DNA from 2 places in the Paenibacillus sp. GD4 genome. Region 2 is predicted to be linked to the other one. Evidence: predicted binding sites of a transcription regulator. Region 2 holds the regulator's gene; the other holds the start of a gene.
The links. Region 2 encodes CtsR, which represses protease genes until heat stress. Its sites were predicted from a motif close to ATGGTCAATAAAGGTCAAACA; they were not measured.
Positions count from the first base shown of each region.

Region 1 (15,035 bases), 540 kb from region 2:
CGAGGTAGAGCCGCTGCTGGGGCAGATGCTTGAATATCGTTTTGATCGGGGGAACGGATTAGCCGGACATAGTTTGGGTAACCTAATTTTGGCTGCAATGAAAGATATTACTGGGGACTTCGTGACCGGCGTGAGGGAGCTCAGCCGCGTGCTTGCGGTACGGGGTCAGGTGCTTCCGACTGCGAACCATGCCATCATTCTCAAAGCGGAAATGACGGACGGTACGATTGTGGAGGGGGAATCGAAGATTCCCAAAGCCGGAGGCGTCATCCGCAGGGTGTTTATCGAGCCTTCGGATGTGAAGCCGCTGCCTGAGGCGTTGGAAGCGCTTCGGCAGGCGGATTCGATTATCGTCGGTCCCGGCAGTCTTTACACCAGTATTATTCCCAACCTGCTGGTTCCGGAAATTGCTCAAACGATCGTGGAGTCCAAGGCCCTGAAGGTGTTTATCTGCAATGTGATGACCCAGCCTGGGGAGACGGACAATTATACGGTTAGCGATCACATTAATGCGATCTACGAGCACGTTGGACATGATCTGTTCGATTATGTCATCATCAATAACGGGGAAATACCGGAAGAGGTACAGCATCGATACGCCGAGAAGGGTGCCAAAGTAGTACCCGTGGATGAAGACAAAATCTCCGGCAAAAGCTACCAAATCATTGCTGACCAGCTGGTGCTGTTTCGGACGTATTTACGCCACGATGCCGAGCGGCTAAGTCAGCATATTTATCAGCTGGTGGAGAGCTGGATGTTCAAGAAGAGGTGATGTTCCATGTCCTTCGCCGCACAAACGAAAAAAGAATTGACGATGATCGAAGCGGACAACTGCTGTGAGAATGCGGAGCTGGCGGCACTGATTCGTATGAACGGCAGCGTTCAGCTGACAAGCCAGCGTGTGGTTCTGGATATCTCTACGGAGAATGCGGCGATCGCGCGCAGGATTTATTCTCTCCTGAAGAAGAAGTTCAAGGTGCATACCGAGCTGTTGGTTCGGAAAAAGATGCGTCTCAAGAAGAACAATGTCTACATTGTTCGGGTACCCAGCCAAGTACAGGAAATTTTGGCGAAGCTCAGTATCGTTTCGGAAGGCTTCCTGTTCACGCCCGGCATTGAGTCCAGGATCATTCGCCGCAGCTGCTGCAAAAGGGCTTATTTGCGCGGCGCTTTCCTGGCGGGCGGGTCGGTGAATAATCCGGAGGGCTCATCGTACCATCTGGAGATTTCTTCTATGTATGAAGAACACTGCAAGGCGCTGTGTCAGCTGGCCAATGAATTCGATCTTAATGCCCGCTGCATTGAACGAAAGAAGGGCTTTGTGCTGTACATTAAGGAAGGCGAGAAAATCATCGAGTTCCTCAATCTGATCGGGGCTCATCAGGCGCTGCTCCGTTTTGAAGACGTACGCATTATGAAGGATATGCGCAATTCCGTGAACCGTTTGGTCAATTGCGAAACAGCGAATCTGAACAAAACGATCGGCGCTTCCGTGCGGCAAATCGAGAACATTCGTCTGCTGCAAAAGGAAATCGGCCTCGGGAATTTACCTGAGAAGCTGAGGGAGGTCGCGGAAATTCGCCTTCAGCATCCGGATATGAACCTTAAGGAAGTCGGCGATCTCTTGAAAGGCCAAGTAAGCAAATCAGGCGTAAATCACCGTCTCCGTAAAATTGATGAGATGGCGGAAAAATTACGCAGGTCATAAATTGTTCATCACTGTTTTTCATTTTTTTGTGTAAATTTTCAATTTTTCTAGTGCAATCTACCGAAAAATGATATAATGGTTGAAAAATCGCTTTTTTTGCAAGATTACAGCTGTCTGTACATGGAATGGTTCGTCACTCTTGGACCGGTAAGATCCATCGAATCTGGGGCGAAAGTCCTTCATCATTTTGCATTATAAAGATTGTAGGGGGTATTGGTTGCATGTCGAGACGCCCAGTAGTCGTCAAGTTGAAAACAGGTCTTCATGCCAGACCGGCGGCGCTTTTCGTTCAGGAGGCTAACAAATTTTCTTCTGAGATCTTTGTGGAAAAGGACGAGAAGAAAGTGAATGCCAAAAGTATCATGGGGATTATGAGTTTGGCGATCAGCACAGGCACAGAAGTACACATTAGTGCGGAAGGTTCGGACGCTGAGCAGGCTGTAAACGCTTTAGTCACATTGGTTAGTAAAGAGGAATTGGAGAACCAATAGCCCGGTCCCATTGCTTCCGCAAGGAAGCTTTTTCTTTTCCCTGGGTTGTTCAATTCCGCGCTGTCCCAACGAAACCTTTTTGCTATGACATGCGTCTAAGATGACGTGTTTGTCTGTGCGGTGAGGTTTTTTTGGCATGGGCAACGAAGGATGTAGAGAGAAGAGGAGAAACGGAAATGAAACCGCTAAGAAGAGAACTGGCCTTATTGTTGATCATCGGTATGCTGTTCACGTTATGCTTGGCCCCGCTGGCGGGAGCTGCAGAGCAAGAGGTGCCGGTATCGTCCGGTACCACGCATATCCTGCTTTATGTGGATAAGGCGGAGGCGTTCTACAACAACACGCAAATCACTTTGGACGCACCGGCGACAATCATTCAGGACAAAATGTTCGTACCTGCCAAATTCCTGGGCGATGCCTTGGGTGTGAAGGTGGAATGGAATGCGGCGACCCGCCAGATTGAAATGACGCCTCCAGGAACGAAAATAACGCTCGACAGCGATAATAAATCGGTTTGGATCAATGGCGTTATGGTGCCGTTCGATTCGGTCGCTCATATTACGGCAAACGGGCGTCTGCTGATCAAGCTGACCTGGCTCGCAGATTACATGGGTGCGAGATATGAGTACAACGATGAGCTCCGCCGTGTGGAGATCATCCATGTGAAATCGCCTAGCGGCATTGTTAATCCGAATTCCGGCAATTCCAAACCGGTGGCCAAGTTTACCTTCGCCAAATCGACCTACCAAATCGGGGAAACGATCAAGTATGTGGACTTGAGCTATGACCCGGATGCGGAAGGCATCGCGGACTGGAAGTGGGAAAATAAGAAAGAGGTATACTTCGAGCCGGGAACGTACCCGATTACTCTGACCGTGTCGGACCGTCATGGAAATCAAAGTGCACGATATACGCGAAATCTCGTCATTGAGAATACAACGTATTTGAGCCAGGTCGAATACCCGCTTTACAAGAAGCCAGTCGGCAGCTTCATTAAGACCGATTGGAGTATACTGTACGGCCATTACTGGGACTTGCCGCAGCTGCCTAAGCAGGTTGAGGAGGATAAATCCCGCTTGCTGCTGGTCAGCGATAGTCCGGAGGAATTCACGGAGAAGGGGATTCTGTATCAGGACGAGGTCAACGGCAAGGGACGCTTGTATGCGGATCACATTAACGGAACCAAGGAAAAAGTAACGCTCGCGATCCTCGCGAAAAACATGACGGATAAGCCCGTTACGATCAAAACGACGAACCGCGGCGAGGTATGGCCGTCCGTTTATGCGAATCTTATCGGCAGCGAGGCGACAGTAGACTTCCTGTTGAACGATCCGTTGACGGAAAGCTTGACGGTACCGGCAGGGCAGACGTTTACTTACAAGCAATTCCCCGAGTTTTATCCGGGGCAAGGCGTGAACCTGTTCTACGATCTGGAGACCGACGGTAAAGTACAGTTTTCCTTCGTAGCTACGGATAAGGTAACATCGGATACGCTGCAGCGGCTGCCGCTTCTGGCGTTCAACGGCCACGTGCGCGGATCCTTCCCGGTATCCCAGGTGAACTGGACGATTGACGCGACCAACTTCGATAAGGCTTCAAGGCTCATCATCGGGGACGGGAAGGAAGATCCGTTTGTTTCCGGCTATGACCCGATGCGCAAGCAGAACGTGCTGAACGAAGGAAACTACGGCGTGGTCTACAAAATCCATGCCGATAAGCCAAGGAAGATGGCGGTGATGATATTGCCGAAGGGCGGCGTGTTCAAAGGGCCGTTCAAGATCAACGGCGACATCCGCCTGGTGCCGGAGTCCGGTGTCATGACCGCGTTCGACGGCATGCAGATCCTGGCCCGTACGACAGGCAAGGAGGATTCGCTCGACATCGAGTTTAGCCCTCCGGCCGGATCGGCCTTCCCGATCGATCTCATCTTCTATCCGTTGGATGAAAGAGAATAAGGTGTAAGCTTCATCCCCTCCGGTCCCGGTGACTGGAGGGGATTTTTTGCGTTCCTGATGCGCTGCTGATAAACGACTGACAATGATCTTCGGAGGCGGAACTTTGCAGCGCTGAAAAGCGTTATCCAATTGTATGGATGATACGTGTATAAGGAGGGCCAATAGGGGATGGAAAACAGCGGGATCCAAGCATCAGTGGAAAAATGGATTCGTATAACGGGCATTTCCGCGATTGTAATCGGCAGCCTCTATGTTCCGAGCGTGCCATGGTACTTGCTCGGTGAGGTGAAGGAGGCGGAGATCGGGCTGTGGGGTACGTTTACTGTATTGGGTGGGCTCCTCTGTGTGACAGGGGCTGAAACGGTCAAGCGAGCAGCTGCTAGGCCGGTAAAACAGGGACTGCTGGTCATAGCTTGTCTAGGAATGGCTGCACTGCTCCTCTCTCAACTGCCGGCCTTTGTGATGTGGCAGATGTACGATGGGAGCTTCACTCGCGGATGGGCTCCGAACGATACGGCAGGCTGGATGGCGGGCTTGTCATTACACACATGGCTGGTGGTATCAGGAGCAATTGCGCTGCTTGCTTCGTTAAGGGCACTCCTTACTCACACCTCGGCTTTACAGTTAACGGGCAAGCAGAGCTTTCGCGCAGTGGGCGTGCTTCTCGTCTGCGGCGCTCTGTGGGTTGTGTGGAACTTCTACGAGGAAAAGACCTGGGTTACCTTTACCCATCCTGTGGCCGAAGCGAGAGACGTGTCCAAGGACGTTACGGTAAGCGCCGGCTGGCGGGGGAGCCGGGATAACATAGGAATTCGGGTGAGGTATGCAGATGAGCCAGAGAGGTACATTCCAGGTGTATCGGGCGCTTCCATGACCGGAGTCTCCTTCAAGCCGGATCAGCCCTTTGAGCCGGGGAGGAAGTTGAAGGTCACGGTTGAGGCAGGAATGCGCAGTCATGTGTTTTATTTTTATACGGGAGAATAAAAAAACCGACTTCATCACATTAGCCATGTGACGGAGTCGGTTTTCTGTTTACACGCGCTCGATAACTTTATCGATCAGACCGTATTCACGGGCTTCTTCAGCACTCATGAAGTTGTCGCGATCGGTGTCCTTCTCAATGCGCTCGAAGGTCTGGCCAGTGCGCTCGGCAAGAATCGTATTCAGCTTATCGCGCATCTTCAGAATGCGCTTCGCGCGAATCTCGATGTCGCTTGCCTGGCCTTCGGCACCACCGAGCGGCTGATGAATCATCACTTCACTGTTCGGCAGAGCAAAGCGCTTGCCCTTCGCGCCTGCAGCCAGCAGGAACGCTCCCATGGAAGCGGCCATACCTACGCAGATAGTGGACACATCAGGCTTGATGAATTGCATCGTATCATAAATCGCCATACCGGAAGTGATGGATCCGCCTGGGCTGTTAATGTAGAGGTGAATGTCCTTTTCCGGGTCGGAGGCAGCCAAGAACAGCAATTGCGCAATAATTGCATTGGCTACAACGTCGTTAATCGGGGTTCCGAGAAAAATAATGCGGTCCTTCAGCAGTCGGGAGTAAATATCATATGCGCGTTCTCCTCTTGCATCCGGTTCAACAACCATTGGAATGAAACTCATAAGCTGCAGCCTCCTTTTTATCATTACAAGGATTATCACATGCCTGAGTATGTATACGCAAATAATGGGATAACATTCTCAGGCTGTACTTATTTTACCGAATTATCGGATAAAGGTCAAGAAAGGTCAAACTTTATAAAATAAAAAAACCAGTCAAAAAAGAAACTAGTTAGGGTAAAGTGGCGCGCTCGCAAGGAATCGAACCTTGATCTCAGGCTCCGGAGGCCTACGTCATATCCATTGGACCACGAGCGCACAATATTTATTTGAGTGACAGCGAAATTTATTATATGATACCCGGCGATAAATTGCAAGCCCCAAATAATGAAAGGCATCAAGTGGAATTTTCAAGCACCTCCTTGAAATTTAAACCAAGATTATATATAATGAAATCAGCAAGTGGGACTAAAAATGTAGTACTGGGACGAAAAGTGTCCAACGGAAGCGGCGGGAGTGTACCATGAGAGAAATCCTTGATATTCAGAAGCAGCTTCTGCCGGATTTGCTCGACACCATGAAGAAGCGGTATACCATACTGCAGCACATCATGATTTCCGGTACCGTAGGCCGAAGAACACTTGCCGTATCCTTGAATACGACGGAGCGGATTCTTCGCGGGGAAGTCGATTTCCTGAAGGAGCAAGGGCTGATCGAGATCGAAGCTTCGGGGATGCGCATCAGCTACAGCGGCAGACAGCTGCTGGAAAGCATTGAGCCGCTTGTGAAGGACCTGTTCGGGTTAACGGAGATGGAAGAGCGTATTCGTTCCCATTACGGACTGAAGCAGGTTGTTATCGTACCCGGCGATTCGGATGTGTCACCGCATACGAAGAAGGAACTGGGGCGTGCAGGCGCGGCCGTGCTGCGTAAGCAAATGGCAAGCGATGAGGTCATCGCTGTCACGGGAGGCTCGACGCTGGCGGAGGTAGCTTATCATCTGACCGCGACGTCGCCGCTGAAGGGCTGCTGGTTCGTTCCAGCGCGCGGCGGACTTGGCGAGAGTGTGGAGCTTCAGGCGAATACTATTGCTTCCACGATGGCGAAGAAGACCGGCGCTCGATATCGGCTGCTTCACGTACCCGATCATCTGGGCGAGGAAGCTTATCAGACGCTGATGCAGGATAATACGATTCTTGAGATTATCCAGTTCATCCGCAAGGCCCGCATCGTGATCCATGGGATCGGGGATGCTCTGGTTATGGCAAGGCGCAGGAAGGTTGATGAAGCTACGAAGGAAAGCTTGCAGCGGGATGGTGCATTGGCTGAGGCATTCGGGTATTATTTTGACCGTGACGGGAACATCCTACATAAGATGCCAACCGTCGGGTTACGGATCGAGGATATCCAGCAGATGGATACGGTGATCGGAGTTGCAGGTGGGAAGAGTAAAGGCGAGGCGATTGCTTCAGTGCTGCTGCACGGCCATGAGGACATCCTCATCATTGATGAAGCGGCCGCCATGGAAATCATGAAGCGAATCGACGGTTTGATATCATGACGGAGCCTAGCTCTGTCTTGACCATAAAAAAACAATTTTTAGGAGGCCATACACATGGTAAAAGTAGGTATTAACGGATTTGGACGTATCGGACGTAACGTATTCCGCGCAGCTTTGAACAACCCTGAGGTTGAAATCGTTGCTATCAACGACCTGACGGATGTAAATACACTGGCACACCTGCTCAAATATGACACAACTCACGGCAAATTGGACGCTACTGTAGAAGCTACAGAAGGCGCACTGATCGTTAACGGCAAAGCGGTTAAAGTATTTGCTGAGCGCAACCCTGAGAACCTGCCTTGGGGCGCTAACGGCGTTGAAATCGTAGTTGAATCCACTGGTATTTTCACTGCGAAGGAAAAAGCTGAGCTTCACCTGAAGGGCGGAGCGAAGAAGGTTATCATCTCCGCTCCTGCTACGAACGAAGACATCACCATCGTAATGGGCGTTAACGAAGATAAATACGATGCAGCTTCTCACACAGTAATCTCCAACGCTTCCTGTACGACAAACTGCTTGGCGCCGTTCGCGAAAGTGTTGAACGACAAGTTCGGTATCGTTAAAGGGATGATGACTACTGTTCACTCCTACACGAACGACCAATCCGTTCTTGACCTGCCGCACAAGGATCTTCGCCGTGCCCGCGCAGCTGCTGAGAACATCATTCCTTCCACTACAGGTGCTGCTAAGGCCGTTTCCTTGGTACTGCCTGAGCTGAAAGGCAAGCTGAACGGTATGGCTATGCGTGTTCCTACACCAAACGTTTCCGTTACCGACCTGGTTGTTGAACTATCCCAGAACGTAACTGTAGATCAAATTAACGCTGCTTTGAAAGAAGCTGCTAACGGTCCTTTGAAAGGTATCTTGAACTACTCCGAAGAGCCGCTCGTATCCAGCGACTACAACGGTGACCCAGCTTCTTCCACAATCGATGCTCTGTCCACTATGGTTGTAGGCGACAACATGGTTAAAGTGGTTTCCTGGTACGACAACGAGTGGGGCTACTCCAATCGCGTAGTGGATCTGGCTAACTTCATCGCGAAAAAAGGTTTGTAAGAAGTTAAAAATTGTGGTGTGACTTAAGTTGATTCAACAGCCCCGCCGGTAAAGGCAATGGGGATGTGCCTCCGGGTCTCTTGAATTTGGATAACTGGATTAGAAGAAGTGGATGTTATCCAAATTCAAAGGCCCTCGCTACGCTCTCCGGCACACCCCCATTTGCTATCTGGTCCGTTGAATTCAAATGCGTCAGACCACAATTTTTGTGTGTAAGTAGGAAAGGTCAAATAGATACGGAAATTACGACCTCGGGAGGCGTGCGGGATGAACAAGAAAAGCGTACGGGATATCGAAGTTAGCGGCAAAAGAGTGTTTGTACGGGTAGATTTCAACGTGCCGCTCGAAAACGGCCAAATTACGGACGATACACGGATTCGTGAAACATTGCCTACAGTAAAATACTTGGTAGAGCGCGGCGCGAAGGTAATTCTGGCGAGCCACCTGGGCCGTCCGAAGGGCGAAGTAGTCGAAGAGCTCCGTTTGACTCCGGTAGCTGCCCGTTTGTCCGAATTGCTGGGCAAGCCGGTTGTGAAAGCGGACGAAGCGATCGGCGAAGCGGTAAAAGCAAAAGTAGCTGCATTGAATGACGGTGATGTATTGCTGCTTGAGAACGTGCGTTTTTATGCCGGTGAAGAGAAGAACGATGCGGAGCTTGCGAAGGCGTTCGCCGAGCTGGCTGATGTTTATGTAAACGATGCGTTCGGCGCAGCTCACCGTGCACACGCTTCTACAGAGGGCATCGCTCATTACTTGCCAGCCGTATCCGGCTTGCTGATGGAGAAGGAGCTGGAGGTTCTCGGCAAAGCGCTGAACAACCCGGAGCGTCCGTTCACGGCAATTGTAGGCGGCTCCAAGGTAAAAGATAAAATCGGCGTTATCGAGAAGCTGATCGAGATTGCTGATAACATCATCATCGGGGGCGGGTTGTCCTACACCTTCTTCAAAGCGAAGGGCTACGAGATCGGTAAATCCTTGCTCGATAAGGACCGTCTTGAGCTGGTTCAAGAGTTCGAGCGCCGCGCTAAGGAAAAAGGCGTGAACTTCCTTCTGCCGGTGGACATCGTTGTTGGCGATGACTTCAGCAACAATGCGAATACGAAGGTTGTCCCTGTGGACAGCATCCCGGCAGACTGGGAAGGCTTCGATATCGGACCGGAAACTCGTAAAATTTATGCTGACGTTATCAAAAGCTCCAAGCTCGTAGTTTGGAACGGACCGATGGGCGTATTCGAATTGACTCCGTACATGGAAGGAACGAAAGCCGTAGCGGAAGCCTGCGCGGAAACAACCGGTTACACGGTTATCGGCGGCGGCGACTCTGCGGCGGCTGCTGAGAAGTTCCACCTGGCGGACAAGATGGACCACATCTCGACAGGCGGCGGCGCTTCCCTGGAATTCATGGAAGGCAAGCAGCTTCCAGGCGTAGTAGCCCTGAACGATAAATAAGGAGTGACAGGATCCATGCGGAAACCGATTATTGCGGGTAACTGGAAAATGTTCAAGACCGTTCAAGAATCCATTGCTTTCGTGAACGAAGTGAAGGGCAAAGCGGAAGTAGACGGTGTAGACAGCGTCATTTGCGCACCTTACACAAACCTCCCTGCCTTGGTTGAGGCGGTTAAAGGCACGAACCTGAAGGTCGGCGCACAAAACCTTCATTGGGAAGACAACGGCGCTTACACAGGCGAGATCAGCGGCGTTCAGCTGAAAGATCTCGGCGTTGATTATGTTATCATCGGACACTCGGAGCGTCGTGCATACTTTGCAGAGACAGACGAGACCGTTAACAAAAAAGTAATTGCTTCCTTCAAGCACGGTTTGACTCCTATCGTATGCGTAGGCGAGAAGCTTGAAGAGCGTGAAGCCGGCCAAACGAAGGAAGTTTGCAAGGTACAAACGGAAGCGGCTCTCCAAGGCTTGTCCGCTGAACAAGCGGCTCAAGTGGTCATCGCTTACGAGCCGATCTGGGCGATCGGTACAGGCAAGTCCTCTACGGCTGACGATGCAAACGAAGTGATCAGCTACATTCGTCAGCTGGTAGCCGGTCAATTCAGCCAGCAAGTGGCGGATCAAGTGCGCATTCAGTACGGCGGCAGCGTAAAGCCGAACAACATTGCGGAATACATGCAAGCTTCCGATATCGACGGGGCACTCGTAGGCGGCGCCAGCTTGGAGCCGGCTTCCTACATCGCGCTTGTCGAGGGGGCGAAGTAAGATGAGCAGACCGAAACCGGTAGCGTTAATCATTCTCGACGGCTTCGGGCTTCGCGGCGATGTGCAGGGCAACGCGGTTGCCCAAGCGAAGAAGCCGAACTACGACCGGTACTGGGCGGAATTCCCTCATACGACGCTGACAGCGTGCGGTGAGGCGGTAGGACTGCCTGAAGGTCAAATGGGGAACTCTGAGGTAGGTCACTTGAACATCGGCGCAGGCCGGATCGTGTATCAAGACCTGACTCGTATCTCCAAATCCATTCGTGAGGGTGAGTTCTTCGAGAACGAAACGATTCTCGGAGCCATTCGCCACGCGAAGAATAACGGCAAGAAGCTGCACCTGTACGGCTTGCTGTCGGACGGCGGCGTTCACAGCCACATCGGGCACCTGTTTGCCCTGCTGGAAGCCTGCAAGAAGGAGCAGCTGGACGATGTTTACATCCATGCTTTCTTGGACGGCCGTGACGTAGCTCCTGACAGCGCGAAGGGCTATATGGAGCAGCTCCAAGCAAAAATCGCAGAGCTGGGCGTAGGGCGGATTGCCACCGTGCAAGGCCGTTACTATGCGATGGACCGTGATAAGCGCTGGGAGCGTACAGAGAAGTCCTATCGTGCCATGGTGTACGGAGACGGACCGAAATACACGGATCCGATGAAGGCGATTGTAGAATCCTACGAAAAGTCCGTATTTGACGAATTCGTTATGCCTACGGTTATCGTGAAGGAAGACGGCAGTCCTGTGGGCTTGGTGGAATCCCAAGACGCAGTAGTTTTCTTCAACTTCCGCCCGGACCGTGCGATTCAGCTGTCCCAAGTATTCACGAACAGCGATTTCCGCGGCTTCGATCGCGGCGATAAAGTGCCTTCCGATCTTTATTATGTGTGCTTAACACTTTTCAGTGAATCCGTTGACGGGTATGTTGCGTATAAGCCTAAGAACCTGGATAACACGCTGGGCGAGGTGCTGGTTCAGAACAACCTGAAGCAGCTGCGCATTGCCGAGACGGAGAAGTACCCGCATGTAACGTTCTTCTTCAGCGGCGGTCGTGATGTGGAGCTTCCGGGCGAAACACGCATTCTGATCAATTCGCCGAAGGTTGCGACTTATGATCTGCAGCCGGAGATGAGTGCTTATGAAGTGGCTGCTGCGGCAGTAGCGGAGATTGAAGCGGAGCGTCAGGATGTGATCATCCTGAACTTTGCGAATCCGGACATGGTAGGCCATTCAGGTTTGCTTGAGCCAACCATTAAGGCGGTTGAAGCTACCGACGATTGCCTCGGCAAGGTGGTCGATGCGATTCTGGCCAAGGGCGGCGTGGCATTGATCACGGCGGACCACGGTAACGCGGATTTGGTTACGAATCCGGACGGGACCCGTAACACGGCGCATACGACAAACCCGGTGCCTTTTATTTTGACCAGCAAAAATGTTACACTAAGAAACGATGGCATTCTGGCGGATATTGCCCCTACGGTCCTCTCTTTGCTTGGCGTTAGCCAGCCGGAAGAGATGACTGGAAAGCCGCTAATCGGTTAAATTCATATCAAAAAATGGGAGTGTGTATTGTAGTCATGACCACTATTTCTAACGTTTATGCACGCGAAGTATTGGATTCCCGCGGTAACCCGACCGTAGAAGTAGAAGTATACCTGGAGTCCGGCGCACGCGGCCGTGCGATCGTTCCTTCCGGTGCCTCCACAGGCGCATACGAAGCGGTAGAGCTTCGCGACGGCGACAAGGGCCGTTACCTCGGCAAAGGCGTTCTCAAGGCTGTTGAGAACGTAAATGACATCATCGCTCCTGAGATCGTTGGCATGGACGCTTTGGATCAAGTCGGCATCGACAAGCGCATGATTGAGCTGGACGGTACGCCTAACAAAGGCAAGCTGGGTGCTAACGCGATTCTGGCTGTATCCATGGCAGTTGCTCGCGCAGCGGCAGAAGCTCTGGATGTGCCTTTGTACGTATACCTCGGCGGATTCAACTCCAAACAGCTTCCGGTTCCTATGATGAACATCATCAACGGCGGCGCGCATGCCGACAACAACGTTGACGTTCAAGAGTTCATGGTTCTGCCTGTAGGCGCTCCTTCCTTCAAGGAAGCTCTTCGTACAGGTACGGAAATTTTCCACAGCCTGAAGAACGTACTGAAAGAGAAAGGCTTGAACACGGCTGTAGGCGACGAGGGCGGCTTCGCTCCTAACCTGGGCTCCAACGAAGAAGCGATCCAAACGATCATCACAGCTATCGAGCGCGCAGGCTACAAGCCGGGTGTAGACGTATTCCTGGGTATGGACGTTGCTTCCACTGAGTTCTTCAAGGACGGCAAATACCACCTCGAAGGCGAAGGCAAGTCCTACACTTCCGCTGAATGGGTAGACTTCCTGGCGGCTTGGGTAGATAAATACCCGATCATCACCATCGAAGACGGCTGCTCCGAAGACGACTGGGATGGCTGGAAGCTTCTGACCGACCGTCTGGGCAGCAAAGTACAGCTCGTTGGCGACGACTTGTTCGTTACAAACACAGAGCGTCTGTCCACCGGTATCGAGCAAGGCATCGGTAACTCCATCCTTGTTAAAGTAAATCAAATCGGTACGCTGACAGAAACATTTGACGCGATCGAAATGGCACAGCGCGCAGGTTACACAGCTGTTATCTCCCACCGTTCCGGTGAAAGCGAAGACAGCACGATCGCCGACATCGCTGTGGCTACCAACGCAGGCCAAATCAAAACAGGTGCTCCTTCCCGTACGGACCGCGTAGCGAAGTACAACCAATTGCTCCGCATCGAGGATCAACTGGCTTCCGTCGCGAAGTACCCAGGAAAGAAAGCATTCTACAATCTGAAGAATTTCAAGTAATTTCTTCGCATAGATATAAGCTTCAGGGCCCTTTGTATTAGGGGTTCTGGAGCTTTTTTCCCCTCATGCCATGAAGAAGGGTGGACGTATTGACGGATGAGCAATCTGATAAAAACCGTATTGTTTCTAATCCTATCTGCCTTTCTGACGCACTTGATCCCCTTCTCCGATGTGTTCCGCAACTTGGATACGATGATTCATGAGTTTGGCCACGCCGTAGCAACCCTGGCACTTCAGGGGGAGGTTAGGTACATAGAGCTGTATGCGAACCATAGCGGCGTGACGTATTCTCGAGTGATGGCGAATTGGAGCATGATTCCCATCTCCTTGTCGGGCTATATGATGGCCTCGCTGTTTGCGCTGTTCTTGTTCCATGTCCGAGCAAAAGGAAAAGAAAAACTGGGTTTGCAGCTCATGACACTGATTGCTGTCTTGGCTCTGGTGCTGTTCATCCGCAATGAATTCGGCATCATATGGACCGTTGGCTTTATAGTGTTGAATACAGTCATGCTGGCTTTCGTGCCCCGTTGGCTGAGGGATATCTATTACCTTCTGCTGGCGTTCTTAACATTGGAGGAATCGGTGTTCGGGCCATTCTCGCTGATCTTGTATGCGCTGGAGGACCCGTCTAAGGCAGGGGACGCAACGAATCTTAGTATGGTGACTCCGCTGCCGCCCGTCGTGTGGGGAACGATCTTTACTGTGTTCGCTCTCATGTGTGCGGGGAAGGCGATACGAATCTTCCTGGGGGGCAAAAAGCCCCGTCGTGCCAAGATGCTCTCCGGCCCAGGCTATGGGGAATAGTAAGGATTTGTCATGACTCTCTTCCTATGTTATAATAGACATGCTGTCTTTTCTGGGCTTGACCCGGCATGTTGATGCTAAACGTTACAAATGTAACTTACTTCGTATCAACCTTGGTAAATGGCAGACATTCCGGTAGGAATGCAGCATTTATCCTTGGTTCTCGCAGGAGGTGGAATAATGGAATTAGCGTTGAAAATCATACTGGTTGTGGTTTCTCTCGGTCTGATCGCGGCGGTACTGCTGCAGCAGGGGAAAAGCGCGGGTCTTTCCGGTGCCATCTCCGGAGGTGCGGAGCATTTGTTCGGGAAGCAGAAGGCGCGCGGCTTGGAGCTGTTTTTGTCTCGCTTAACGATGGGTCTGGCGATCGTGTTCTTTCTTTTGACGATTGTTGTGGCATTCTTTGTTAGATCTGCATAAACATAAACGCAAGCAGCAGGGGAAAGCTATACCTGCTGTTTTTTTTTATGCTGGCAGGTGGACAGGCTATGGAACGGATATACAAGACAACGGAGCCTTTTAAGCTGGAGGGATCGGGCAAGAGGGCGGATACGCATCTTCTTATGATTCACGGCTTTACGGGATCTCCTTCGGAATTTCGCCGGCTCGGCTATTACTTGAATGATTTGGGCTATACTGTACATGGAGTACTTCTCCCCGGGCATGGGACCACACCAGAGGAAATGATCCGCACCGGGTGGAAGGATTGGTCCGGGCATGTAACGAAGGTCTACGACGCTATGAAGGAGCAAGGAGCGAAACAGATCGTGGCGCTAGGGCATTCCATGGGCGGCCTGCTGGCTTTAAAGCTTTCGATGGAACGG
Region 1 covers NZ_JAVCYK010000001.1:2,782,245-2,797,279, forward strand. Annotated here, with positions in the region: gene RAC89_RS13145 (gluconeogenesis factor YvcK family protein) at 1-772, shown strand, start outside; gene whiA (DNA-binding protein WhiA) at 779-1,708, shown strand; gene RAC89_RS13155 (HPr family phosphocarrier protein) at 1,930-2,199, shown strand; gene RAC89_RS13160 (stalk domain-containing protein) at 2,376-4,154, shown strand; gene RAC89_RS13165 (hypothetical protein) at 4,323-5,138, shown strand; gene clpP (ATP-dependent Clp endopeptidase proteolytic subunit ClpP) at 5,187-5,768, opposite strand; tRNA gene RAC89_RS13175 (tRNA-Arg) at 5,949-6,023, opposite strand; gene RAC89_RS13180 (sugar-binding transcriptional regulator) at 6,229-7,266, shown strand; gene gap (type I glyceraldehyde-3-phosphate dehydrogenase) at 7,321-8,325, shown strand; gene RAC89_RS13190 (phosphoglycerate kinase) at 8,593-9,774, shown strand; gene tpiA (triose-phosphate isomerase) at 9,790-10,542, shown strand; gene gpmI (2,3-bisphosphoglycerate-independent phosphoglycerate mutase) at 10,544-12,079, shown strand; gene eno (phosphopyruvate hydratase) at 12,115-13,407, shown strand; gene RAC89_RS13210 (M50 family metallopeptidase) at 13,504-14,211, shown strand; gene secG (preprotein translocase subunit SecG) at 14,392-14,631, shown strand; gene RAC89_RS13220 (alpha/beta hydrolase) at 14,700-15,035, shown strand, end outside.
Region 1: the regulator CtsR is predicted to act here: its motif matches at 5,881-5,901, upstream of clpP (ATP-dependent Clp endopeptidase proteolytic subunit ClpP).

Region 2 (15,035 bases):
GGGATAACAGGCTTATCTCCCCCAAGAGTCCACATCGACGGGGAGGTTTGGCACCTCGATGTCGGCTCATCGCATCCTGGGGCTGAAGTAGGTCCCAAGGGTTGGGCTGTTCGCCCATTAAAGCGGTACGCGAGCTGGGTTCAGAACGTCGTGAGACAGTTCGGTCCCTATCTGTCGCGGGCGTAGGAAATTTGAGAGGAGCTGTCCTTAGTACGAGAGGACCGGGATGGACGTACCGCTGGTGTACCAGTTGTCTCGCCAGAGGCACGGCTGGATAGCCAAGTACGGAAGGGATAAGCGCTGAAAGCATCTAAGCGTGAAGCCCCCCTCAAGATGAGATTTCCCAGTATGTAAGACCCCTTGTAGACGACGAGGTAGATAGGTTCGGGGTGGAAGCGCGGCAACGTGTGGAGCTGACGAATACTAATCGGTCGAGGGCTTATCCAAATACAGCTATATGACATTTGCTGAAGTTTCGAATCCAGTTTTCAAGGCGCAAGTCGCTTTGAACAACAACCTAGATGTTTCTTGGCAGAAGCATCACGTTTGGTGATGATGGCGGAAGGGAACCACGCGTACCCATACCGAACACGACCGTTAAGCCTTCCAGCGTCGATGGTACTTGGACCGAAGGGTCCTGGGAGAGTAGAACGTCGCCAAGCAAATGAAAAGCCTTTGGGTGCTTACCCAGAGGCTTTTCTGCATAATAAGACTATAAAATCACTTTACATGTAATAACCCTGCGGCATCAGTGGTTATAACGTTAAATGATCTCGTTACAATGCTGGTGAAACATTGACGAAATCGAATTTTAGTCTTATTAGATGAAAAAATCTTCTTAAGCAACAAGCTAGTGGAGTTATCAATGATGTAACGTTAAAATTTCACCCAAACCCCATCCTATAGAAAAAGGGCCGGAAACATAAACACGCATAGCCCTTATCACCCAACATAGTCTCCATCAATCCACAAACATCCTGTAACCAATCATGCCAAGCCATACAGCGCATATAATCCATATTACGATAAATAACGCACCTGTGAACCAATTCTTCGGTTTTCCTTGCTTTCGAATTTCCTCTGCCTTGGCTCTGCAATCCTGCAGGACTGGCTGAGGAATCAACTTCATAGCAACGTAGATCCCCAAAGGCACGATGATAAGATCATCCAGATACCCAAGAATCGGAATGAAATCCGGAATGAGATCGATCGGACTAAATGCATAGGCTACGACAAGAAGGGTAAACAGCCGTGCATACCAAGGGACTCTAGGGTCCTTATAGGACAAATATAAAACAAACACATGCTGCTTAAGGTTTCTTGCTTGCCTTTTTAAGGTTTCGAGCATATATGGTTTTCAGCCTTCCCATATCCTAATTTTTGCTTCCGTATAATTGTATGGTACCATAATTATTCGAGCTTGTAAGTTGTTAAAGCACTTCAGATTGGTCAACACTAGTCAAAAGGATACAAACTAGGAACAACTCGGGGCAGGTGTTGCAAAATTACACAAACCTGCTATAATATGAATCAAGGTCAAAGAAAGTCAAAGTCAATCTACTTCTGTAATGCGGGGGTGAATTGATGCGCAACATCTCCGAAATCATCGAGATGTACCTGAAGCAGATTTTACAGCAAAGTCCTGAAGGCGTCGTGGAAATTCAGCGTAATGAATTGGCCGATCAGTTTGACTGCGTGCCTTCCCAGATCAATTATGTAATTAGTACCAGGTTTACTTTGGAGAAGGGCTACATTGTAGAAAGCAAGCGTGGCGGCGGAGGGTACATCCGGATTCAGAGGATTGAACTGAATTCACACGGGAACCTTCTCGATCATATTTTCCAAACCATCAGTTCCCATATTGATCAGTCTGCTTCGGAAGGGCTGCTTTATCAGCTTGAGGAAGGTCAATATATATCCTCTAGGGAGGCAGCGTTGATGAAAGCGGCGATCTCAAGGGAAGTGCTGGCATTTAAGCTGCCGCTTCGCGATGAGCTTCGTGCCAAGATTTTAAAGGCGATGCTGATTTCCTTATTGACCAAATAAGAGTTGGTTAAACCATTGAACAGAACCGTAAACTACTTCTGCCAAAGCCACCCGAGGAGGGGACAAACGCTATGATTTGTCAGGAATGCGGGAAGAAACAGGCAACTCTTCATTTTACGAAGATTTTGAATGGTGAGAAGACCGAATTCCATATATGTGAAGCTTGTGCACGGGAGAAGGGGGAATTGATCCCCGGTACGCCGAACGGCTTTTCGATTCATAATTTGCTTTCCGGCTTGCTTGATTTTGAACCGTCGGCTCACAGCGCCTTGGCTAACAAGGTTCAGCCGACCCGATGCGAGCATTGCGGACTTACCTATTCCCAGTTCGGTAAAATAGGCCGGTTTGGCTGCAGCTCCTGTTATAAGCATTTCAGCGAAAAGCTGGATCCGTTGTTTAAGAGAGTCCACGGGAATATCGTCCATACGGGGAAGGTCCCTAAACGCTCTGGCGGGTTAATCCAGCATAAGCGAGAGATCGAGCAGCTGAAGAAGGATCTGAGTCAGCGGATTGAGAATGAAGAATTCGAGCAAGCAGCCAAAATTCGCGATCAAATCCGAGAGCTGGAGAAGAAAGTGGCTGAGGGTTAACATGGCCAGCAATCCGTTCACGCAAGGAGGATGCTCAATGTCAAACGCCGGTCGGTTTACAGAACATGCGCTCAGCGAATGGATGAAGGGGGATGGCCCCGATTCGGACATCGTCATAAGCAGCCGGATCCGTATTGCTCGTAATTTGCAGACGTACCCTTTTCCTATGCTGGCGACCAATCAACAATCCTTAGAGGTACTCAATCGGGTATCTCCGATTTTAGATAATGAAGACCTGAAGACGATCAGCAACTTCACGCTGCTTCCGCTGTCTGAGCTGAATGAGCTCGAACGCAAGGTTCTTGTGGAAAAGCATTTGATCAGTCCGGCACTCGCCAATGAGTCCCGTAACGGAGCCGTTATTTTAAGCGATAACGAATCCGTTAGTATTATGGTGAATGAAGAGGACCATCTTCGAATACAATGCTTGTGCCCCGGTTTTCAAATTAAGGAGGCATGGGATCTGGCTAATCAGATCGACGATCTGTTCGAAGCTGAGCTGGATTATGCGTTCGATGAGAAGAAGGGTTTCTTAACAAGCTGCCCGACGAATGTCGGAACGGGAATTCGAGCCTCGGTAATGCTTCACCTTCCGGCTCTGGTGCTGACCCAGCAGATCAATCGAATCTTGACGGCCATTACCCAAGTTGGACTTGCGGTAAGAGGACTGTATGGGGAAGGCAGCGAGGCGCTGGGCAATCTGTTTCAAATATCGAACCAAATCACGCTCGGCCAGTCGGAAGAAGAAATTATCGATAATCTATACGGTGTCGTAAGGCAAATTATCGAGCACGAAAGAGCCGCGCGGCAGAAGCTGATGTATGAGACAAAGCCTAAAATTTTGGACCGGGTCAGCCGATCCTACGGGATTCTGTCTTATGCAGCGATTATGGACTCGAAGGAAGCGGCTCAGCGGCTGTCGGATGTACGGCTTGGCATCGATCTTGGATTTATCAAGAATGTATCGCCGCATGTGCTGAATGAGCTTCTGGTGATGACGCAGCCGGGTTTTTTGCAAAAGACAGCAGGAGAAAAGCTCACCCCTGAAGAAAGAGACATAAGGAGAGCTCAGCTCATCCGGGAAAAATTGGCTCAGACTACCTAGACCTACTTGAAAAATATAAGCCGAAGATCCGTTATGAGAATCGCGCTTCTTTTTTAGACCAATTTTGGAGGTGTTACTATGATGTTTGGCAGATTTACGGAACGCGCTCAGAAAGTGTTGTCCTTAGCGCAGGAGGAAGCAGTTCGTTTAGGTCATAATAATATTGGAACTGAACATATTTTGCTTGGCTTGATCCGCGAGGGTGAAGGTATTGCAGCGAAGGCTTTGATTGCACTGGGCCTTGGTCTTGAGAAGATTCAAGACGAAGTCGAATCCTTAATCGGCCGGGGACAGGAACAGCCTTCCAACATTGCTTACACACCGAGAGCGAAAAAGGTCATTGAGCTTTCGATGGACGAAGCCCGCAAGCTGGGCCACACGTATGTGGGCACAGAACACATCCTGCTGGGACTCATCCGTGAGGGTGAGGGTGTAGCAGCCCGTGTACTGAACAACCTGGGCGTGAGCCTGAACAAGGCGCGTCAGCAGGTGCTGCAGCTGCTGGGCAGCAGTGAAGTGGTTTCCCAAAGCCATGGCACCAACCCGAATGTCAACACGCCGACGCTCGATGGGCTGGCACGTGACTTGACGGCGTACGCCAAGGAAGGAAACCTGGATCCGGTTATTGGCCGGAGCAAGGAAATCGAGCGTGTGATCCAGGTGCTTAGCCGCCGCACGAAGAACAATCCAGTTCTGATCGGTGAGCCGGGTGTTGGTAAAACAGCGATCGCCGAAGGCTTGGCTCAGAAAATCGTGAACAACGAAATTCCTGAGACGCTTCGCGATAAGCGAGTCATGACACTGGATATGGGCTCTGTAGTAGCCGGGACGAAGTACCGCGGTGAATTCGAGGATCGCTTGAAAAAAATCATGGACGAAATTCGTCAAGCGGGCAATATCATTCTGTTCATAGATGAGCTGCACACGCTGATTGGTGCCGGTGGAGCGGAGGGAGCAATTGACGCTTCCAACATTCTGAAGCCATCACTCGCTCGTGGGGAGCTGCAATGTATCGGTGCGACCACGCTGGACGAATATCGCAAATATATCGAGAAGGACGCCGCTCTGGAGCGCCGTTTCCAGCCGATTACGGTAGATCAGCCGTCGGTCGACGAAGCGGTCCAAATCCTGCACGGTTTGCGTGACCGCTATGAGGCGCATCACCGTGTGAAAATCACGGATGAAGCGATCGAGCAAGCGGTGAAGCTGTCCGACCGTTACATTACGGATCGTTTCCTGCCGGATAAGGCTATCGACCTGATTGACGAAGCCAGCTCGAAGGTAAGACTTCGCTCTTACACGGTACCGCCGGATCTGAAAAAGCTGGAAAGCCGTTTGGAGGATATCCGCAAGGAGAAGGATGCCGCCGTACAAAGCCAGGAGTTTGAGAAAGCCGCATCTCTGCGCGACACCGAGCAGAAGCTTCGCGAGGAGCTCGATACTACTCGTAACGAATGGAAAGAGAAGCAGGGCCGTACCGATTCCGAGGTAACTCCGGACGATATCGCACAGGTAGTGGCCAGCTGGACCGGCATCCCTGTCGTGAAGATGAAGGAAGAGGAAACCGAGCGTCTGCTGAAGATGGAATCTATTCTTCACGATCGTGTGATCGGGCAAGACGAGGCGGTGAAGGCCGTGAGCCGCGCCATTCGTCGGGCGAGAGCCGGTTTGAAGGATCCGAAGCGCCCGATGGGCTCCTTCATTTTCCTAGGTCCTACGGGTGTCGGTAAAACGGAGCTTGCGCGCGCCTTGGCCGAATCCCTCTTCGGGGATGAGAATGCGGTAATTCGAATCGATATGTCCGAGTACATGGAGAAGCATTCCACTTCCCGGCTCGTCGGAGCACCTCCGGGGTATGTCGGCTACGAAGAAGGCGGCCAACTGACCGAGAAGGTTCGCCGTAAGCCTTACTCCGTCGTTCTCCTCGACGAGATCGAGAAAGCACATCCGGAAGTATTCAACATCCTGCTGCAGGTGCTTGAGGATGGTCGTTTGACCGATTCCAAGGGCCGCACGGTGGACTTCCGCAATACGCTGATCATCATGACGTCCAACGTAGGAGCCGATGTTATCAAACGCAATTCGACGCTTGGCTTTACAGCTGCGAACGATTCCGCTAAGGATTACATCAACATGAAGGATAAGGTGATGGGCGAGCTGAAGAAAAGCTTCCGTCCGGAGTTCTTGAACCGGATCGACGAAATCATCGTGTTCCACTCCCTGGAGGAGCAGCACATTGCACAGATCGTAACCTTGATGGCCGACGATCTGCGTAAGCGACTGAGAGAGCAGGAGGTTGACTTCCAGCTCACAGACAAGGCGCTTGCGTTCCTGGCGAAGGAAGGCTTTGATCCGGCATTCGGTGCACGTCCGCTTCGCAGAGCGATTCAGAAACATATTGAGGACCGGTTGTCCGAGGAGCTGCTGCGCGGCACTATCTCTAAAGGGGATACGCTCACGATCGATGAAGAGAACGGTGAGTTGACCGTGAAACGTAACCAAGAGGTAACCTCGTAATACCTTAATCAACCAGAACAGTCTGTCTGACGAAGCCTAGTGCTCGTCCGGCAGACTGTTTTTTGGTGTAGACGAGCTAGCGGGGTTTTCATTAGTTAGTCAAAATGGTAAACTTTGATGTGTACTTATTGATGAGGCGGAAGATGGGGGAAGCATGGCCAAAAGTAAAACGAAGTTCTGCTGTCAGGAGTGCGGCTACGAGTCCCCGAAGTGGCTGGGGAAATGTCCGGGCTGCCAGGCATGGAACAGCTTTGTAGAGGAGATCGAAACCGTATCCAAAACGGCAGGTGTTCCTGCCTTTGCAAGTCGAACGAAAGAAAAAGCAGTTTCGATCATAAATATAGAAAGTAGTGAGGAAGCACGGGTCGTTACGGATAACAAGGAGCTGAACCGTGTCTTGGGCGGAGGGATCGTTCCGGGCTCTCTGATTCTGGTCGGGGGCGATCCGGGGATCGGGAAATCCACGCTGCTGCTGCAAACCTCCTATGAATTGGCGAAAAAGCAGCAAAAGGTGCTGTATATATCCGGCGAGGAATCGGTAAGGCAAACGAAGCTGAGAGCCGACCGTCTGCAGGCGGTGTCTCCCTTATTATTCGTGCTCAGCGAAACGAATCTGGAGCATATCGAAGCGGTGATCGACGAGATCAACCCGGACTTTATGGTTATTGACTCGATCCAAACGGTGTTCCATCCGGCGGTTACCTCGGCTCCGGGCAGCGTGTCTCAGGTACGTGAATGTACGGGGCATTTTATGCGAATTGCCAAAATTAAAGGGATTGCAACGGTCCTGGTAGGCCATGTTACTAAGGAAGGCGCAATCGCCGGCCCACGTTTGCTGGAGCATATGGTTGACTGCGTGCTGTATTTCGAGGGGGAGCGTCATCATTCCTATCGGCTCCTGCGGGCGGTGAAGAACCGCTTCGGCTCGACGAATGAAATCGGAATCTTTGAAATGAGAGAAACGGGCCTGGTTGAAGTGAACAATCCGTCCGAGCTTTTTTTGTCCGAGCGTCCCCTGGGGGTAGCCGGCTCGACGGTTGTTGCCAGCATGGAAGGAACCAGACCGGTACTTGTGGAGCTTCAGGCTCTTGTGGCATCTACGAATTTTCCGTCTCCGAGAAGGATGGCGACCGGCGTCGATCATAACAGACTTAACCTCATGATCGCCGTACTGGAGAAGCGAATGGGCATGTTCCTGCAAAATCAAGACGCCTACCTCAACGTCGCAGGCGGGGTGAAGCTCGATGAGCCGGCGGTAGACCTAGCTATCGCCGTATGTATCGCCTCGAGCCTGCGAGAGCAGCCTACGCGCCCCTACGACGTGATCTTCGGCGAGGTGGGGCTTACGGGCGAGGTTCGCGGAGTTTCCCGCGTCGATCAGCGCGTGCGCGAAGCGGAGAAGCTGGGCTTCAAGCGGGTCATTCTCCCCGAGAAAAGCCTGAAGGGCTGGACCCCGCCAAACGGCATCCAGATCATCGGTGTCAACACAGTGGCCGAAGCGCTCAAGGCCGCTTTCGAGTAATCCATCGTGGCTTCCCTTACGGAAGCCACCCATCTATTATTAAATATCCGCATTTGGTTGTGCAGCTGCTTGGCGGAAGGGTCCATAGGAGTCCGTAGAGTTTACGTGCTGCCTTTGAAAACAAGTTTCACCCGCTACGGGTATATAAAATGAAACTTGTTTTCAAGAGCAGCCGGAGGAGCCTATGGAGCCCTGTAGCCACGTCGACAGTCTATCAACCAGATGCCTCCGGAGGGAACAACACATGAGCAAAGAAGAAGCGAAGCGGGATGTCATGAGCCAGCTCCTGCAGCTGGTCGCTCCCGGCACTGCGTTTCGCGAAGGCCTGGAGAATGTACTGCGCGCCAAGACCGGCGCTCTTATCGTCGTGGGCTACAGCCCAGAGGTGATGGAGCTCGTCGATGGGGGCTTTTCCATTAATTGCGATTTTTCCCCGAATTACTTATATGAGCTGGCCAAGATGGATGGTGCCATCATCCTAAGCGAGGACTTGAAGCGGATTCTATATGCCAACACGCAGCTGATCCCGGATTCCTCCATTCCTTCGATTGAAACGGGAATTCGCCACCGGACGGCCGAGCGGGTAGCAAAGCAAACCTCCAAGCTGGTCGTATCCATCTCGCAGCGCAGAAACGTTATAACACTATACCAAGGTAACCTCCGCTACGCCCTGAAGGACATCGGCGTCATTCTCACGAAGGCGAACCAAGCCATTCAAACGCTGGAGAAATACAAATCCGTCTTGGATCAGGCCATGACCAACCTGGGCGCGTCCGAATTCGAAGAACTCGTTACCCTGCATGATGTTACGAATGTGATTCAGCGAGTAGAGATGGTGCTTCGCATTAAATCCGAGATCAAGCGCTACATTAATGAGCTAGGAACCGAAGGTCGACTGATCAGTATGCAGCTGGAGGAGCTTGTAGGCAATACGGAGCAGGAGGCGCTGCTTCTCATCAAGGACTATGTGCGCGAGCAGCATGAAGATAAATTCAAGGAAATCATGCAATCCTTCCGACGGCTGGCTACGGATGAAATGCTGGATCATTATCATATCGCCAGACTTCTTGGGTACCCTAGTGCCCCTAATAGCGCAGAGGAAACCGTATCGCCGCGCGGCTACCGGGTGCTTCATAAGATTCCGCGTCTTCCCTCCGTCATTATCCAGAACCTGGTGGAACGCTTTCAAGAGCTTCCCCAGCTGATGACAGCTACAATCGATGATCTGGACGACGTGGATGGCATCGGCGAGGTACGGGCTCGGACGATAAAAGAGGGGCTGAAGCGGATTCAGGATCAGGTTCTTATCGATCGACATATTTAAGCTGGTTCAGGTTCTCATTGACAGACCTATATAACTTGCATACAATCAGAGGGTAGCCTAATATAATACATTAGATTGGGGTACAGTATAACCAGAGGTGGATAAAAAACATGATAGCGAAATCCCTCCCGAACTTGTTTACCGTAGGGAACTTGTTTTTAGGAATTATTTCGATCATTCTCGTCTTCAACAACAACCCTGAACTGGCAGCGATAATGGTTATTGTCGCCATGCTGCTGGACGGTTTGGACGGTCGGGTAGCGCGTGCGCTCAATGCGCAAAGCGAGTTCGGCAAGGAACTGGATTCACTCTCCGACGTCATTTCCTTTGGCGTTGCGCCGGCTTTTATCATGTATGTTGTAGCGTTCAGCAGCATGAATCCGGCAGCGGCTTGGATCGTAACGGCAATTTTTCCGATTTGCGGCGCTCTGCGTTTGGCTCGGTTTAACGTTGTGGCCGGTACACCGGGATATTTTATCGGCTTGCCGATTCCTGCTGCAGGCGGTGTTCTTTGTACGCTGGCGCTGTTCCACAATGAGCTCAATACGTATGTATTGTTCTTATCGACGCTGCTGCTTTCCTACTTGATGGTCAGCACCGTGAAATATCCGAACTTCAAGAAGGTCGGCATTCCGAAGGCCGCGATTTGGATAACCCCGATCGTAGTCATTGTAGCGGTTGGACTGGCAATTATGTTCCCAGGACTGCTGTCGAAGATGATCTTCGTACCTCTTGTGCTTTATGCGCTGTACGGTTTAAAAAAAAACGTTGATCGGCTCTTCTTCCGCAAACGAAAAGGAAAAGCATTAGACGAGGCGGAGTCCAAAACGACGACGCTGTAAATGACAATTGGATATGGTTTTTAGAAAATGAAAAGCATTTATTTTCCGGACACTCAGGTTCGGAGAATGAATGCTTTTTTGTTTTTTTCCGAACCACGATTAGGCAGGAAAGTTTTGGTTCATAATGATAACGAGTAAGTAATGAGTATAAGAAGGTACGGAGGTGATTCTATGTTGAAAAGATGGTTACAGCTACTGTTTGCAGTTATCGGCGGAGTACTTGGAGTACAATGGAGTAATACAATCGGACAGCCATTTTTTGCCTTCATAGAACCGGTATTGGGAATGGAACCTATCGGAGGACGGGCTTTGTGGATGTTTGCGCTGGGAGCTTTGTTGTTCTATTCGGTAAGCTCCGCTGTTGTCACTTATGTCATGCGTGTACTGCAAGAAGGAGAGGACCGCATCACATCAGTACCTGTGGCGGATCTGCTGGCAGGCACCATTGGCATGGCTGTAGGTCTGCTCGTATCGGCCTTGCTGCTGGATCCGCTTCGGGGGACAGCACTGTCGAATCCGCTGCTGCACGTGGTGGGAATCGGATTGTTCGCTTACGCCGGGTACAGGTTCGGAAGGACGAAGCGAGAGGAATTGATCGCTTTGCTTGGCAAGCCGCGGGGCTCAGGGCGCAATAACAACGGGGAGGCCAAAGGCTTCGAGGAGCATAAAATCCTAGATACCAGCGTTATTATTGACGGCCGCATTGCGGATATTTGCAAAACCGGGTTTATCGAAGGCACCTTGGTGATTCCCGAGTTCGTGCTGGAGGAGCTTCAGCATATCGCCGACTCCTCGGATCTCTTGAAGAGAAACCGCGGCCGGAGAGGTTTGGATATTTTGAATAAAATCCAAAAAGAGCTCGATGTGAAGGTTCTCATCTACGAAGGGGACTTCGAGGAAATTTCTGAGGTCGACAGCAAGCTCGTAAAGCTGGCTAAGGTGCTCCAGGGCAAGGTCATTACCAATGATTTCAACCTAAATAAGGTGTGCGAGCTGCAGGGAGTATCGGTACTGAATATCAACGATCTGGCCAATGCGGTAAAACCTGTGGTCTTACCGGGAGAGGAAATTCTTGTGCAGGTGATCAAAGACGGCAAGGAGCATGGTCAAGGTGTCGCCTATCTGGATGACGGAACGATGATCGTTGTAGAAGGCGGTCGGGAGTTCATCGGTACTACGCTGGATGTCCTAGTAACGAGCGTGCTGCAGACATCGGCGGGACGAATGATTTTCGCCAAGCCCAAGCTATTGGAAAAAGCGCTCTAAAGCGGTATGATAAGAGAGATGCGCTTAGGGGCTTGCTGGGTAAGATCCTGAGCCAATACCGTTATGGCAGGTGGCGAGGGAATGTCGGGTAAGCTCGGAATAGTGATCGTTGCGGCGGGCAAGGGCTCGCGCATGCGGTCGGAGGAAAGCAAGCAGTACTTAATGCTCGGCAGCAAGCCGATTCTAGTACATACGCTCGAATTATTTCAGGGCATGGATGCCGTGGACGAGATTGTGCTCGTAACTGGAGCGGAAGACATCCGGCGCTGTGAAGGCTATAAGGAGCAATACGGGTTACATAAGATTCAATCGATTGTAACCGGGGGAAAGGAACGGCAGGACTCCGTCCATCTGGGCTTGAAGTCGCTAGGCTCCCAGATCGATTGGGTGATGGTCCATGATGGAGTCAGGCCGTTCGCTTCAGAGGAGCACATCCTGGCTTGCTGGGCGAAGGCGCAGGAGGCGGGGGCGGCTGTGCTCGCGGTGCCTGTGAAGGATACGATCAAGGTCGTGGATGCACAGGGAACGATTCAAGCGACCCCGGACCGGCGCAGCTTGTGGGCGATTCAAACCCCGCAAGCTTTTCGTCTTTCCTTGCTCTTGGAGGCCTATGAGCGTGCTTCGGCCGAAGGCTTTCTGGGGACGGACGACGCGATGCTCGTGGAGCGGCTGGGAACCGCGGTTCAGGTCGTCGAGGCCGATTACTACAATATTAAAATCACGACACCGGAGGATCTGCCCTGGGCGGAATGGATCCTTCAGAACGTCAGGGGAGAGAAGAAATCATGATTCGTGTAGGACAAGGCTTTGATGTGCATCAGCTGGTAGAAGGACGCAAATGCATCATTGGAGGGGTAGAGATTCCCTACGAGAAAGGCTTGCTGGGGCATTCCGATGCGGACGTGCTGCTTCATGCGATTAGCGATGCCATCCTGGGTGCGCTTGGGCTTGGCGATATCGGCAAGCACTTCCCGGATACGGCAGCGGAGTTTAAAGATGCCGACAGCTACAAGCTGCTGGAGCATGTATGGGGACTGGCAAAGGAAGCGGGATATCGTCTCGGCAATGTGGATGCAACGATTATTGCTCAGAAGCCGAAGATGGCGCCCCACATTCCCGCGATGGTGGAGCGGATCGCTGCCGCCTTGGAAGCGGAGGAGCTGACCCAAGTGAATGTAAAAGCCACGACGACGGAGCAGCTCGGCTTCACGGGCCGCGGTGAAGGAATTGCATCGCAGGCGGTTGTCTGTCTGGTAAAAGGTGTGCTATCATAACAATTATTATTTTTTCGGGGAGCTAACCACTATGACCACGTTTCGTGTAAGATACGCACCGAGTCCGACAGGCCACCTGCATATCGGGGGCGCAAGGACCGCATTGTTTAACTACCTGATCGCCCGCAAGATGGGCGGACAATTCATCATCCGCTTCGAGGATACGGATCAAACCCGCCATGTCGAGTCGGGCGTGTCCAATCAGCTCGACGGCTTGAAGTGGCTTGGCGTTGAATGGGATGAGAGCGTCGATATCGGCGGACCTTACGGGCCGTATCGCCAGCTTGAGCGCCTCGAGTTGTACCGGCCGTTCGTGGATCAGCTGCTCCGTGAAGGAAATGCATACCATTGCTATTGCTCCGAAGCCGATCTGGAGCAGGAGCGTGCGGAGCAGGAAGCGAAGGGCGAAATGCCTCGCTACTCGGGGAAGTGCCGTCACTTAAGCGCCGAGCAGATAGAAGCGTTCCAGGCCGAGGGCCGCAAGCCCTCCATCCGTTTCCGTGTTCCGGAGGACCGCATCATCGGCTTCACGGATAAGATCCGCGAGGAGGTCGAGTTTGAAACCAACGGAATCGGCGACTTCATCATCGTACGGCCGGATGGCATTCCGACGTACAATTTTGCCGTGATTTTGGACGATCACTTGATGAAGATTACACTCGTCATTCGCGGGGAAGAGCATCTGACCAATACACCGCGGCAAATCATGATGTATGAAGCGCTCGGCCTGCCTGTACCTGAGTTTGCTCACCTCGCTCTCATCTTGAATCAAGACCGGAAGAAGATGAGCAAGCGCGATGAATCGATCATTCAATTTATCCAGCAGTATCAGGATCTCGGCTATTTGCCGGAGGCGGTCATGAACTTTATTGCCCTGCTCGGCTGGTCGCCAAAGGGCGAAGAAGAGATGTTTACCCGGGAAGAGCTGATCGAGCAGTTCGATTTGGATCGCATGTCCAAAAGCCCTGCCGTGTTCGACATGGATAAGCTGAACTGGATGAACAATCAGTATATCAAGAAGGCGGATACTGCCCGTATCGTAGCCTTAGCCATCCCTCACCTGCAAAGAGCGGGACGATTGCCGGAGACGCTGACAGCCGAGCAGCAGCAATGGGTTCATACGCTCGTAGCGCTGTATCAGGAGCAGCTCAGCTATGCAGCCCAAATCGTGCCTCTGTCCGAGCTCTTCTTCCGCGAGGAGGTTACGTTCCAGGACGAGGAAGCGGCCGCCATGATGAAGGAGGAGCATGCTCCGATCGTGCTTGGCAGCTTCTTGACGCAAGTGGAGCAAGCGTCCGAGCTGAACGTGGATGCGCTGAAGGCCATGATGAAGGCTGTGCAAACGGAAACCGGCTATAAAGGAAAACAGCTGTTTATGACGATTCGTGTGGCGCTGACCGGGCAAATGCACGGTCCGGATCTGAATGTAACGCTGCATCTGCTAGGCAAGGAGACGGTGATCAGCCGCTTGAAGAAATTATTGTAAACCGAAACGGTTTCCGATATACTTGAACATAATATAGCAAAGGCGAAGACCGGGAAAGTACGCGATGCGAGGATTTTCAGAGAGGATTACGCAAGGTGGAAGTAGTCCAATCCTGTATCGACGGAAGTGCACCCGCGAGCCGTAAGGATGACCTGCCGTTCTAATGCAATAGTCCTTGCCGTACCGTTCACGATACGAACGATTCAAGATGAAGCGCCTCGACCGGGGTCGTACGCTTCAAGCAGAGTGGAACCGCGTCGTCACGCCTCTGCAGCCTTTGGGCTGTGGAGGCTTTTCTTTTTTTGCTTGGGAGAGAAGGTGGGGAAGATTTATGTTCAAGAGAATGAAGGAAGATATCGACACCATATTCGAAAATGACCCCGCCGCGCGGAGTTGGTTTGAGGTAGTATTTACCTACTCCGGCTTGCATGCCTTATGGGCGCATCGGCTGGGGCACTGGTTCTATAAGAAACGCATGTTTACGATTGCGCGTATCATCTCTCAGACCAGCCGGTTTATGACCGGAATTGAAATTCACCCGGGTGCGGTAATCGGTCGGCGATTTTTTATCGACCACGGCATGGGGGTAGTGATTGGGGAAACCTGCGAGATCGGAGACGATGTCCTCCTGTACCATGGAGTAACGCTGGGGGGAACCGGCAAGGAGAAGGGGAAGCGCCATCCGACGGTCGGCAACAATGTGGTCATTTCGGCTGGGGCGAAGGTGCTTGGCTCCTTCATGGTAGGAGATAACTCCAGAATCGGTGCGAATGCAGTTGTCTTATCGGAGGTTCCTCCGAACAGCACCGTGGTGGGGATACCAGGGCGTATTATTAAGCGGGACGGCGTGAGAGTGGGACGGCTGGACCATGCCAATCTGCCGGACCCGGTGATCGAAATGTTCCGTCAGCTGCAGCAGCAGCTTGACGAAGTGAAAGCGGCACAGACGCCGAAGGTAAAGCAAACTATTGGAGGAAACGATACTCATGACGCTTAAAGTGTACAATACGATGACTCGAACGAAAGAAGAGTTCAAGCCGATCGAGCCGGGCAAGGTGCGAAT
Region 2 covers NZ_JAVCYK010000001.1:2,242,061-2,257,095, reverse strand. Annotated here, with positions in the region: rRNA gene RAC89_RS10610 (23S ribosomal RNA) at 1-447, shown strand, start outside; rRNA gene rrf (5S ribosomal RNA) at 546-662, shown strand; gene RAC89_RS10600 (YkvA family protein) at 962-1,348, opposite strand; gene RAC89_RS10595 (CtsR family transcriptional regulator) at 1,585-2,046, shown strand; gene mcsA (protein-arginine kinase activator protein McsA) at 2,118-2,636, shown strand; gene mcsB (protein-arginine kinase McsB) at 2,674-3,741, shown strand; gene clpC (ATP-dependent protease ATP-binding subunit ClpC) at 3,820-6,258, shown strand; gene radA (DNA repair protein RadA) at 6,413-7,780, shown strand; gene disA (DNA integrity scanning diadenylate cyclase DisA) at 8,025-9,104, shown strand; gene pssA (CDP-diacylglycerol--serine O-phosphatidyltransferase) at 9,215-9,946, shown strand; gene RAC89_RS10560 (PIN/TRAM domain-containing protein) at 10,118-11,212, shown strand; gene ispD (2-C-methyl-D-erythritol 4-phosphate cytidylyltransferase) at 11,294-12,001, shown strand; gene ispF (2-C-methyl-D-erythritol 2,4-cyclodiphosphate synthase) at 11,998-12,486, shown strand; gene gltX (glutamate--tRNA ligase) at 12,518-13,972, shown strand; gene epsC (serine O-acetyltransferase EpsC) at 14,304-14,969, shown strand; gene cysS (cysteine--tRNA ligase) at 14,959-15,035, shown strand, end outside.